Regions from separate parts of the Nocardia sp. NPDC003979 genome, predicted to be linked through region 2. Evidence: riboswitches for the same ligand, from Rfam matches in the RefSeq annotation. Region 2 holds a riboswitch; each other region holds the start of a gene.
What was found. A riboswitch is a leader RNA that binds a small molecule or an ion and turns the genes downstream of it on or off. The one in region 2 is predicted to bind S-adenosylmethionine.
Positions count from the first base shown of each region.

Region 1 (3,252 bases), on a different contig from region 2:
CTCACTGGTCGTGGCCGGGTGCGCCGGGCGGGCATGCTCGGCTACCTCGCCGCCGTCACCGGTCGGCTCGCGGGCCGAACCGTCGAAACCCGGCGCCCACCCACCGGCGCCGACCTCGGCTCGGCACTGGCCCATCCGGTGTCCATCGGCTACTACCTCACCCTGTGGGCCCGCTCGCACCGCCTGCATCGCACCGGGCGGCTGCGCTGGAAGCAGCGTCCCCTCGTCGCACCGGAAACGCCGCTCGCTCGTCACGGCTGACCCACGCGGTCAGGAATTCCACACCGCCCGGTGCGTCCACCGGAGAACGTGCGCTGTCCGCCCTCGCGGAAACCGGATCAGGCGACCTCGGTGATGCCGACGGTCGGGAAGAAGAAGCACGAGCGACCCGCGTTGTCGGTGGTACCGAAGACGGCGGCGAGGACGGTGCCCTTCCCGGTGTCGACGGGGACCGCGCGCACACCGCCGACCGGGATCGCGGTGCGCAGGAAATCGCGGATGACGTTCTCGGCGAGCGGCCGGAGTTCGGCGGGAACCTCGGGCGGCACCATCGCCCGGACGATGTCGGCGATCGTCCCCATCGAGGCCATCCCGCCCCGGCCGGTGCTGAGGTTGAGCCAGGCGACCTGCATACCGGAAGTCTTGGTGGCGGCCGTGTCCGGTTCGAGGCCGTACGGGAGGAAGGTGAACAGCGTCTGGCCTGATTTCACGGCCGTGAGATCGAGTCCCGGAATCGGGAGGGTCTTCGTCGGCCACGGGCCGGGAACCGCACCCGCGACGGCCGGGACCAGGCCGAGACCGTCACCGGAACAGTTCGCGGCGACCGTCGGGTACAGGAAGGGCTGGATGCCGAGGGTCTCGAGGGTTTCGACGACCGTCTGATAGGCGGCGAGGAGATCGCCGGGGCCCGCGGCGGGTGTGGTCGGGGCGTCGCGGGTGACAGCGGGCCGCACCGGTGGATCGGCGGCGACGGGGGCGGCCAGCAGCACGGCGGCGGCGCAGGCCGTCAGCGAGGTCAGTGTGGTCAGACGACGCGCAACAGTCACGGCGAGCTCCTCATCGACGCTGAGAAGGCCGAGATTACTCCGGCGAGCCGATGAATCCGCGCAGGTGAAGTGACCGAGTATTCGGCGCGTCGCGTACCGCCACAGCGGGGGCCCGGAGCGGGTAGACCGGGCCCGACGTCGGCGATTGTGCCCGCACCCGCACCCGATTCCAACCGCTGCGCTCACGCTGATTTCTACCGTTGTGCGCCATCACAGCTGTGCCACATGCTGATCCGGCTCGACGCTTCGGTAGCGGGCGCACCATCCAGAGCGACTGAGAGACCTGGCTCTACGACGTCGCAGCAACCCGCCCGGTCTGTCCGGGTGTGGGTGCTTCTGCCGGGTTCGATGGAGGAGATCGATGAAATTCCTGCTCATGACACTGATCACCCGGGTTCCCGATCCGGTGACCGGTGTCGTGCCGAGCACCCGTGACCGTTTCCGTGAGGTCGTCGAACAGGCCAGGCGCGCCGAGGAATTGGGCTTCGACGGGTTCGCGGTGGGCGAACGGCACGAAGACCCGTTCCTGTCCGCCGCTCCCCCGGTGGTGCTCGGCCACCTGGCGGCGGTCACCTCGGGGATCACCCTGTTCACCGCGGTCACCACCTTGAGTCTGCTCGACCCCGTGCGCGCCTTCGAGGACTACGCCACGCTCGACAACCTGTCCGACGGGCGGCTCGAGCTGATCATCGGCAAGGGCAACGGCACCGCCCAGGCGCAGCTCTACCACGTGACGACCGAGGATCAGTGGGACCGTAACCGCGAAGGTTACGAACTGCTGCGCGCGCTGTGGGACCGCGACGAGGTGACGTGGTCGGGCCGGTTCCGGCCGCCGCTCACCGACGCACGAGCATTGCCGCGCCCGTTGCAGCCGAAGCTGCGGATCTGGCACGGCAGCGCGACGAGCCGGGAATCGGTGGAACTGGCCGCGCGCCACGGTGATCCGGTGTTCTCGGCGAACGTCACACACCCGATCGAGCCGTACGCCGAGCTGATCCGCCACTACCGGCAGCGCTGGGTGGACTACGGGCGCGACCCCGCCGACGCCCTGGTCGGTGCGGGCACGGCCGGTCTGCACGTGGCGCGGACCTCCCAGGAGGCCGTCGAGGTGTATCGCCCGCTCTACGAAGCCCGCACCGCGTTGCAGCGGCAGGTGGGCAACCCGGTGGTCTTCGAGACCCTCGAGGATTTCCTCGCCCGTTCCTCCGCCCTGGTCGGCAGTCCGGAGCAGGTGATCGACAAGGTCGGCCGCTACCACGAGCAGTTCGGGCACGAGGTGATCCACCTGTCCGCCGATCGTGAGGGCCGAGCCGAGTCCGACTATCTGGACAGTCTCGAACTGTTCCAGGCCGAGGTGGCGCCGGAGTTGCGCCGCCGCATCCCGAGCCGTCCCCTGGCCGCAGGCCGTGAATTCGCTGGAGTTGTTTCGTGATTCGACATCGCATCGCCGCGTTCGCCGGTGTTCTCGCCGCCACCGCGACGGTGGTCGCCTGCGGCGGCGGTGACACCGTCGGCGGCGGACAAGCCGGTCCCCCACAACCCGGTGGCACCCTGCGCTACGGGCTCTCGCAGGCACCGTCGTGCTCGGATCCCGCCCAGGCCGGGAGCAATCAGACCATCTACGTGACCCGGCAGATCGTCGACTCGCTCACCGATCAGGATCCGGCGACCGGGGCGATCACCCCGTGGCTGGCACGCAGCTGGGAGGTCAGCCCCGATGCGAAGGTCTTCACCTTCACCCTCACCGACGGGGTCACCTTCAGCGACGGCACGCCGCTCACCGCCGAATCGGTGCGCGACACCTTCGACGCCGTCGTCCGGCTCGGTGGGGCCAAAGCGCCGCTCGGTGTGAGCTACCTGGCCAACTACGTCGGCACCACCGTGGTCGACAAGCTCACGGCCCGGGTCGAATTCAGCGCGCCGAACGCGCAGTTCCTGCAGGCGTCCTCGACCTCGCAGCTGGGTATCCTCGCCCCGTCGACCAACGCGAAGCCGGCGGAGGCGCGCTGCGCGGGCGACAACATCGGCAGCGGACCGTTCACCTATGCCGAGTACAAGCAGGACGTCTCGGTGACGTTGGCCAAACGCGCCGGATACCACTGGGGCTCGCAGGTTTTCGCCCACGAGGGTGAGGCCTATCTCGACCGGATCGAGTTCACCGTCGTGCCCGAGTCGGGGGTGCGCACGGGCAGTCTGGCTTCCGGCC
Region 1 is NZ_JBSGIJ010000011.1:192,028-195,279, reverse strand. Features, by position in the region: gene ACWEVR_RS22960 (glycosyltransferase family 2 protein) at 1-261, shown strand, start outside; gene ACWEVR_RS22955 (hypothetical protein) at 339-1,046, opposite strand; SAM riboswitch class I at 1,305-1,401, shown strand; gene ACWEVR_RS22950 (LLM class flavin-dependent oxidoreductase) at 1,408-2,478, shown strand; gene ACWEVR_RS22945 (ABC transporter substrate-binding protein) at 2,475-3,252, shown strand, end outside.
Region 1: linked by a shared signal. The riboswitch ahead of ACWEVR_RS22950 (LLM class flavin-dependent oxidoreductase) and the one ahead of ACWEVR_RS09305 (rhodanese-like domain-containing protein) in region 2 are both predicted to bind S-adenosylmethionine.

Region 2 (3,252 bases):
TTCGGCGGGATCTCGGTGGGCAGCAGCTCGTCGCCGGTCTTGGCGAGCACGCGCGCCACGTCCAGCGCCACGTTGCCGACGCCGAGCACGGCGACCTTCTCGGCATCCAGCGGCCACGAACGCGGCACGTCGGGGTGCCCGTCGTACCAGGAGACGAAGTCGGCGGCGCCGTAGGAACCGTCGAGGTCGATGCCGGGGATCGGCAGCGCGCGGTCGGCGTTGGCGCCGGTGGAGAAGATCACCGCGTCGTAGAACTGACGCAGATCGTCGAGGGTGATGTCGGTGCCGTAGTCGATGTTGCCGAGCAGGCGCACCTGATCCTTGTCGAGCACCTTGTGCAGGGCGGTGATGATGCCCTTGATGCGCGGGTGGTCGGGCGCGACGCCGTAGCGGATGAGGCCGAAGGGCGCGGGCATGCGCTCGTAGAGGTCGATGCTGACCTCGGCGTCGGACTTCATCAAGGCGTCGGCGGCGTAGATACCGGCCGGTCCCGCACCCACGATCGCGATGCGAAGCGGGCGAGTCGCTGTCTGTTCGGTCATTGTCTACGCGCACCCTTTGGTCGAGAAACGATGTGACGGCGTCAACTTAGCTTAGGCTAAGTCGGAAACCGGCTACCGGCCGCTGCCGTCCTCGTCGGCGGCAGGCCGTAATCAACGCGATTCTAGCTGCGGTGTTGCGGCAACCCGGCGCGCGGTGTAGCTGCCCGGCCCGGGTCTGTCAGGATTACCACATGAGCGAGGAGCAAACAGGCTCGGACGATCAGCCCATCGAGGTCGATCAGACCGACAAGCGGTCCATCGTCCCGTTCGTCGCGGCCGCGGTGATCGCGGTCGTCGTGCTCATCAGCATCGTCGTCGGCGGGCTCCTGGCGCCCGCTGAGAAAAATGTCACAGAGGCCGATCGGCTCGCGGCCGCCGTCACCAACTATATCGACGCGCGCTCGCGTACCGATCAGCGTCCGCCGCCCGGGGTGGCGTGCCCCGGGTTCGACGAGGCGAAATCCGGCCTCACCGAACGGCTCGGCGGCCCGGAATCTGCGGCGACGATCGACAAGAAGGGCTTCTCCAACGCCACGGTGAACGGCAATCGGGCCAAGATCGACGCCACCGTTTCGGTGGGCGGTCAGTCGACGTCGAGCACCTGGAATCTCACCAGGGTCGACGGCAACTGGTTGGTGTGCACGCCCTGAGGGGTTTGACACGGTGACCTGTGCCGGGGCAATCTCAGATCGCAAGGTCATGAGTACCAGCGCCAAGCCCCGGCTCGCTGGTCGGCAACCCTCCTCCGCGGTGGGGTGCTCCGGGTGACGACCTGGCCGTGTGTTGGACAACCACCACGGCAAGAGCGGATTCACGCAGGAGGATCGACATGAGTTACGCCGGCGACATCACCCCTGAGAAGGCGTGGGAAATCCTGACCGAGCACCCCGACGCGGTGCTGGTCGACGTGCGCACCGAAGGCGAGTGGGCCCAGATCGGCATTCCCGACACAAGCTCCATCGAACGCCCCGCGCACTTCATCGAATGGGTCGACGGCACCGGCGCGCGCAACCCGCGCTTCGGTGAGCAGCTCGAACAGGTCCTCGCCGACCGCCCGGCCGACGCCCCCGTGGTGTTCCTGTGTCGCTCGGGTCAGCGTTCGGCGCACGCGGCGACGGTGGCGACCGCGGCGGGGATCACCCCGTCCTACAACGTGCTCGACGGTTTCGAGGGTGGCCTCGACGCGTTCGGGCAGCGCGGCAGCACCGGCTGGCGCGCCGTCGGCCTGCCGTGGCGCCAGGCATAAGGAGACTCACATGATCACCGGTGGTTCCTTCGACAAGCCGCTGCCCGAGGGCGTCGGCCCCGCCACCCTCGGTGTGCGTGGTGGCCTGCGCCGTTCCGGCTTCGACGAGACGTCCGAGGCGCTCTACCTGACTTCCGGCTTCGTCTACGAGAACGCCGAGGCCGCCGAGGCCGCGTTCACAGGCGACGTCGAACACTTCGTCTACTCCCGTTTCGGCAACCCGACGGTCGCCATGTTCGAGGAGCGCATCCGCCTGCTCGACGGCGCCGAGGCCGCGTTCGCGACCGCCTCGGGCATGTCGGCGGTGTTCACCGCGCTCGGTGCGCTGCTGAAGGCGGGCGACCGGCTCGTCGCCGCGCGCAGCCTGTTCGGTTCCTGCTTCGTGGTGTGCAACGAGATCCTGCCGCGCTGGGGCATCGAGACCGTCTTCGTCGACGGCGACGACCTCTCGCAGTGGGAGCAGGCGCTGTCGGTACCCACCCAGGCCGTGTTCTTCGAGACCCCGGCCAACCCGATGCAAACCCTCGTCGACGTCCGCAAGGTCACCGAACTGGCCCACGCCGCGGGCGCGAAAGTGGTCCTGGACAACGTCTTCGCCACCCCGCTGTTGCAGCGCGGGTTCGAACTCGGCGCCGACGTGGTCGTCTACTCCGGCACCAAGCACATCGACGGCCAGGGCCGCGTACTCGGCGGCGCCATCCTCGGCGCCAAGGACTACATCGATGGTCCGGTGAAAACCCTGATGCGCCATACCGGTCCGGCCCTGAGCCCGTTCAACGCCTGGACCTTGCTCAAGGGCTTGGAGACGATGCCGCTGCGCGTGCGTCAATCCACCGAATCGGCGCTGAAGGTCGCTGAATTCCTGGAGACGAACAAGTCGGTCGAATGGGTGAAATACCCCTTCCTGCAATCACATCCGCAGCACGCTCTCGCCAAGGAGCAGATGACCGGCGGCGGCACCGTCGTCACCTTCGCCCTGCACGGCGACGACGGCAAGAAGCGCGCCTTCGAGGTCCTCAACCGCCTGCGCATCATCGACATCTCCAACAACCTCGGTGACGCCAAGACGATGATCACCCACCCGGCCACCACCACCCACCGAGCCATGGGCCCCGAAGGCCGCGCCTCCATCGGCCTCTCCGACGGCGTGGTCCGCATCTCGGTAGGCCTGGAAGACATCGAAGACCTCCTGGGCGACCTCGACCACGCCCTCAGTTGATCCACCGAACGGCCCGCCGGAGATTCCGGCGGGCCGCTCGGTTCAGACCTTGTCGACCTCGCCGTTGGACAGGGCCTTCTGCAGGGAGTTGAAGACCGTCAGGCCCTGGCCGACCATGCCGTTGACCAGTTCGCTCACGCCGTCGGGTCCGTTGAGGACGGTGAGGTTGGCGTTGGCGAGGCCGTTGGAGGCTTGGCGGACGATCTCGGGGAGTTGCTCGATGAGCAGCTGGTCGAGGGCGATGC
Region 2 is NZ_JBSGIJ010000003.1:526,062-529,313, reverse strand. Features, by position in the region: gene ACWEVR_RS09315 (FAD-dependent oxidoreductase) at 1-542, opposite strand, end outside; gene ACWEVR_RS09310 (Rv0361 family membrane protein) at 734-1,192, shown strand; SAM riboswitch class IV at 1,238-1,354, shown strand; gene ACWEVR_RS09305 (rhodanese-like domain-containing protein) at 1,372-1,788, shown strand; gene ACWEVR_RS09300 (O-succinylhomoserine sulfhydrylase) at 1,799-3,007, shown strand; gene ACWEVR_RS09295 (SPFH domain-containing protein) at 3,050-3,252, opposite strand, start outside.

Region 3 (3,252 bases), on a different contig from region 2:
CGGTGGTGGCAGCAGGGCCACCCCGGTGCCGGGACGGGTGATCGGCGATTCGGTGCTCACAGTCACGTCGTCGCCGCCGCGAAACCGGCCCGCAGATCGGCCAGGATGTCGTCGATTCCCTCGATACCCACCGCGAGCCGGACCAGGCCGGGAGTGACGCCTGCGGCCAGCTGCTCCTCCGGTGTCAACTGCGAGTGCGTGGTCGACGCCGGGTGGATCACGAGAGAACGCACATCACCGATGTTAGCCACATGGCTGTGCAGGCTGAGCGCGTCCACGAACTTCTTGCCCGCGTCGACACCGCCTGCCAGCTCGAACGACACGATCGCGCCCGCACCCTTGGGCGCCAGCTGCTTGGCCCGCTCGTGCCAGGGCGAGGACTCGAGTCCCGCGTAGTGCACCGCGTCGACACCGGGCTGCGCGGCGACGAACTTCGCCACCTCCACCGCGTTGCTCACGTGCCGTTCCACCCGCAGGCTCAGCGTCTCGATGCCCTGGGCGATGAGGAAGGCGTTGAACGGTGACACCGCCGCGCCGAGGTCGCGCAGCAACTGCACGCGGGCCTTGAGCGCGAACGCCGGTGCGCCGAGATCGGCGAAGACCGCGCCGTGGTAGCTCGGATCGGGCTCGGTGAAGCCGGGGAACCGGGCGTTGCCCTCGGCGTCACGCACGGTCCAGTCGAAGGTGCCGCCGTCGACGATCACGCCCGCCACCGCCGCGCCGTGGCCACCGAGGTACTTCGTGGCCGAGTGCACCACGATGTCGGCGCCGTGGGCGAGCGGCTGGATCAGGTACGGCGTGGCGACGGTGTTGTCGACGATCAGCGGCAGCCCGTTCTCATGAGCGACACCGGCGATACCCGGGATGTCGAACACCGCGCTGCTCGGGTTGGCGATGGTCTCGCCGTAGAACGCCTTGGTGTTGGGGCGGATGGCGGCCTGCCACTGCGCGAGGTCGTCGGGATCCTCGACGAACGACACCTCGATGCCGAGCTTGGGCAGCGAGTAGTGGAAGAGGTTGTAGGTGCCGCCGTAGAGGTGCGGGCTGGACACGATGTGGTCACCGGCGCCTGCCAGATTCAGGATGGCGTAGGTCTCGGCCGCCTGGCCCGAGGCCACCAGCAGCGCCGCGACGCCGCCTTCGAGGGCGGCGACTCGCTGCTCCACCGCGTCCTGGGTGGGGTTCATGATCCGGGTGTAGATGTTGCCCGGTTCGGCGAGCCCGAACAGCGCGGCGGCGTGTTCGGTGTCGCGGAAGGTGTAAGAGGTGGTCTGGTAGATCGGCAGTGCCCGCGCGTTGGTGGTCGCGTCGGGGGCCTGGCCCGCGTGGATCTGCTTGGTCTCGAACGACCAGTTCTCGGGCAGGGCGGCGTCGGTCATGGTCAATGCTCCAGGGTTGTGCGTCAGGGTTCAGCTGGGGCGGATCGACGGACAACAACACATGGGGGCCTCCTGAAATGCGCGCTTGCTCCCGACCTTCGGGAGCCCGGTCATCACCCGGAGCACCCCACCGCAGCTGGAGGGTTGCCGACCAGCGAGCCGGGGCTTCGCGCTGGTACTCATGACCTTGGACGACATGTTAACCGGACATCACGCCGGTGGGGAAACTTCCCCCGCGTTTCCTGCCTCACATCACCGTGCCGCCGGTGCGGCGAACCCTGGTGTGTCGTCGGCCGGTGCGCCGCAGACCTGCCGCAATCCGTGATAGGCGCGCAGGATCGCTTCGCGGGTGACCCGCACCGCCGCCTCCGGTGAGGTGGGCAGTACGTGCTCGGTGTCGGCGACCGCGAGGTGACACAGCGTCTGCCACGTGCCCGCGACCAGCTTCACCAGAAAGTCGTCGGGTGTGGTTCCCATCCGGCGGGCCAGTTCCTCGCACACCGCGACGTTCTTCTTCTCCGCGTATTCCAGGGCCCGCGCGTTGACCGCCTGGCTGGCCCGCATGATCCGCTGCGTCTGCAGGAACTGGTGCAGGAACCGCAGGCCGTCGGCATCGGCCTCGGACTCGACCACCTGGAGGTAGGCGCCGCACAGGGCTCGCAGTTCGTTGCCGGTATCGGGCTGGCCGCGCAGCGCGACGGCGACGGCGTGGCCGAAGTCGTCGATCGGGGCGAGCACGATGTCCTCTTTGAGCGCGAAGTACCGGTTGACGGTGCGGGGGGATACGTCGGCTCCGGCGGCGATCTGCTCGACGGTTGTCGCGTCGAAGCCCTGTGTATCGCACAGGTCGAGCCCGATCGCGACGATCGCGGCCCTGGTCTGCGCCTTCTTACGCTCGCGCAGGCTCGGCGGTGCCGGCCGGTCGGAGGCGGTCGGAGTGGTCGAGTCGAGCATTTCGCCAGCTTAGCGTCTCCGCGCGATCACCTGTCGCACCCCGCCAAGTGGCGCGTTCAGACAAATTTCTCTTGACGCCAATTGTCGCACGGTGCCAGGATTGGCCGACGCATGCCGAGCGATGAGGAGCCCAGGTGACCGGCACCGAACTGAAACCCGAAGATGCTGCAGCCCCGGCGAATTCGATGCGATGGTGGGCGCTCGTCGTGCTCTCCGCCGCGCAGCTGATGGTGGTGCTCGACGCCACCGTCATCACCATCGCGCTGCCGTACGCCCAGCGCGACCTCGCCATCACCGACGGCGACAAACAGTGGGCCATCACCGCCTACACGCTCATTTTCGGCGGGTTGCTGCTGCTCGGCGGGCGGATGGCCGACTACCTCGGCCGCCGCCGCATCTTCCTGGTCGGCCTCGTCGGCTTCGCCGTCGCCTCGGCGCTGGCGGGCCTGGCGCAGAACACCGTGCAGTTGTTCCTCGGCCGTGGGCTCCAGGGCGCGTTCGCCGCCCTGCTCGCGCCCGCGGCGCTGTCGCTGCTGTCGGTGATCTTCACCGACGTGCGCGAACGGGCGCGCGCGTTCGCGGTGTTCGCCGGGATCACCGCCGGTGGGGTGGCGTTCGGGCTGATCGTCGGCGGCGCGCTCACCGAGTTCGCGTCCTGGCGGTGGACGTTGCTGATCAACACCCCGATCGCCCTGGTCGCGGTGGCCGGTGCGCTCGCCGTGATCGCCCGCGACATCCCCGCACCGCGCACCGGCGGCTACGACCTGCCCGGTGCCGTCACCGTGACTCTCGGCCTGGTCGCGATCGTCTACGGATTCAGCCGGGCCGCCGAGCACGGCTGGCTGGCGCCGAGCACGCTCGGACTGCTCGGTGCCGGTTCCGCGTTGCTCCTTATCTTCGTCGTCATCGAGGCGCGATC
Region 3 is NZ_JBSGIJ010000001.1:424,575-427,826, forward strand. Features, by position in the region: gene metX (homoserine O-acetyltransferase MetX) at 1-66, opposite strand, end outside; gene ACWEVR_RS01725 (bifunctional o-acetylhomoserine/o-acetylserine sulfhydrylase) at 63-1,379, opposite strand; SAM riboswitch class IV at 1,456-1,566, opposite strand; gene ACWEVR_RS01730 (TetR family transcriptional regulator) at 1,632-2,333, opposite strand; gene ACWEVR_RS01735 (MFS transporter) at 2,468-3,252, shown strand, end outside.
Region 3: linked by a shared signal. The riboswitch ahead of ACWEVR_RS01725 (bifunctional o-acetylhomoserine/o-acetylserine sulfhydrylase) and the one ahead of ACWEVR_RS09305 (rhodanese-like domain-containing protein) in region 2 are both predicted to bind S-adenosylmethionine.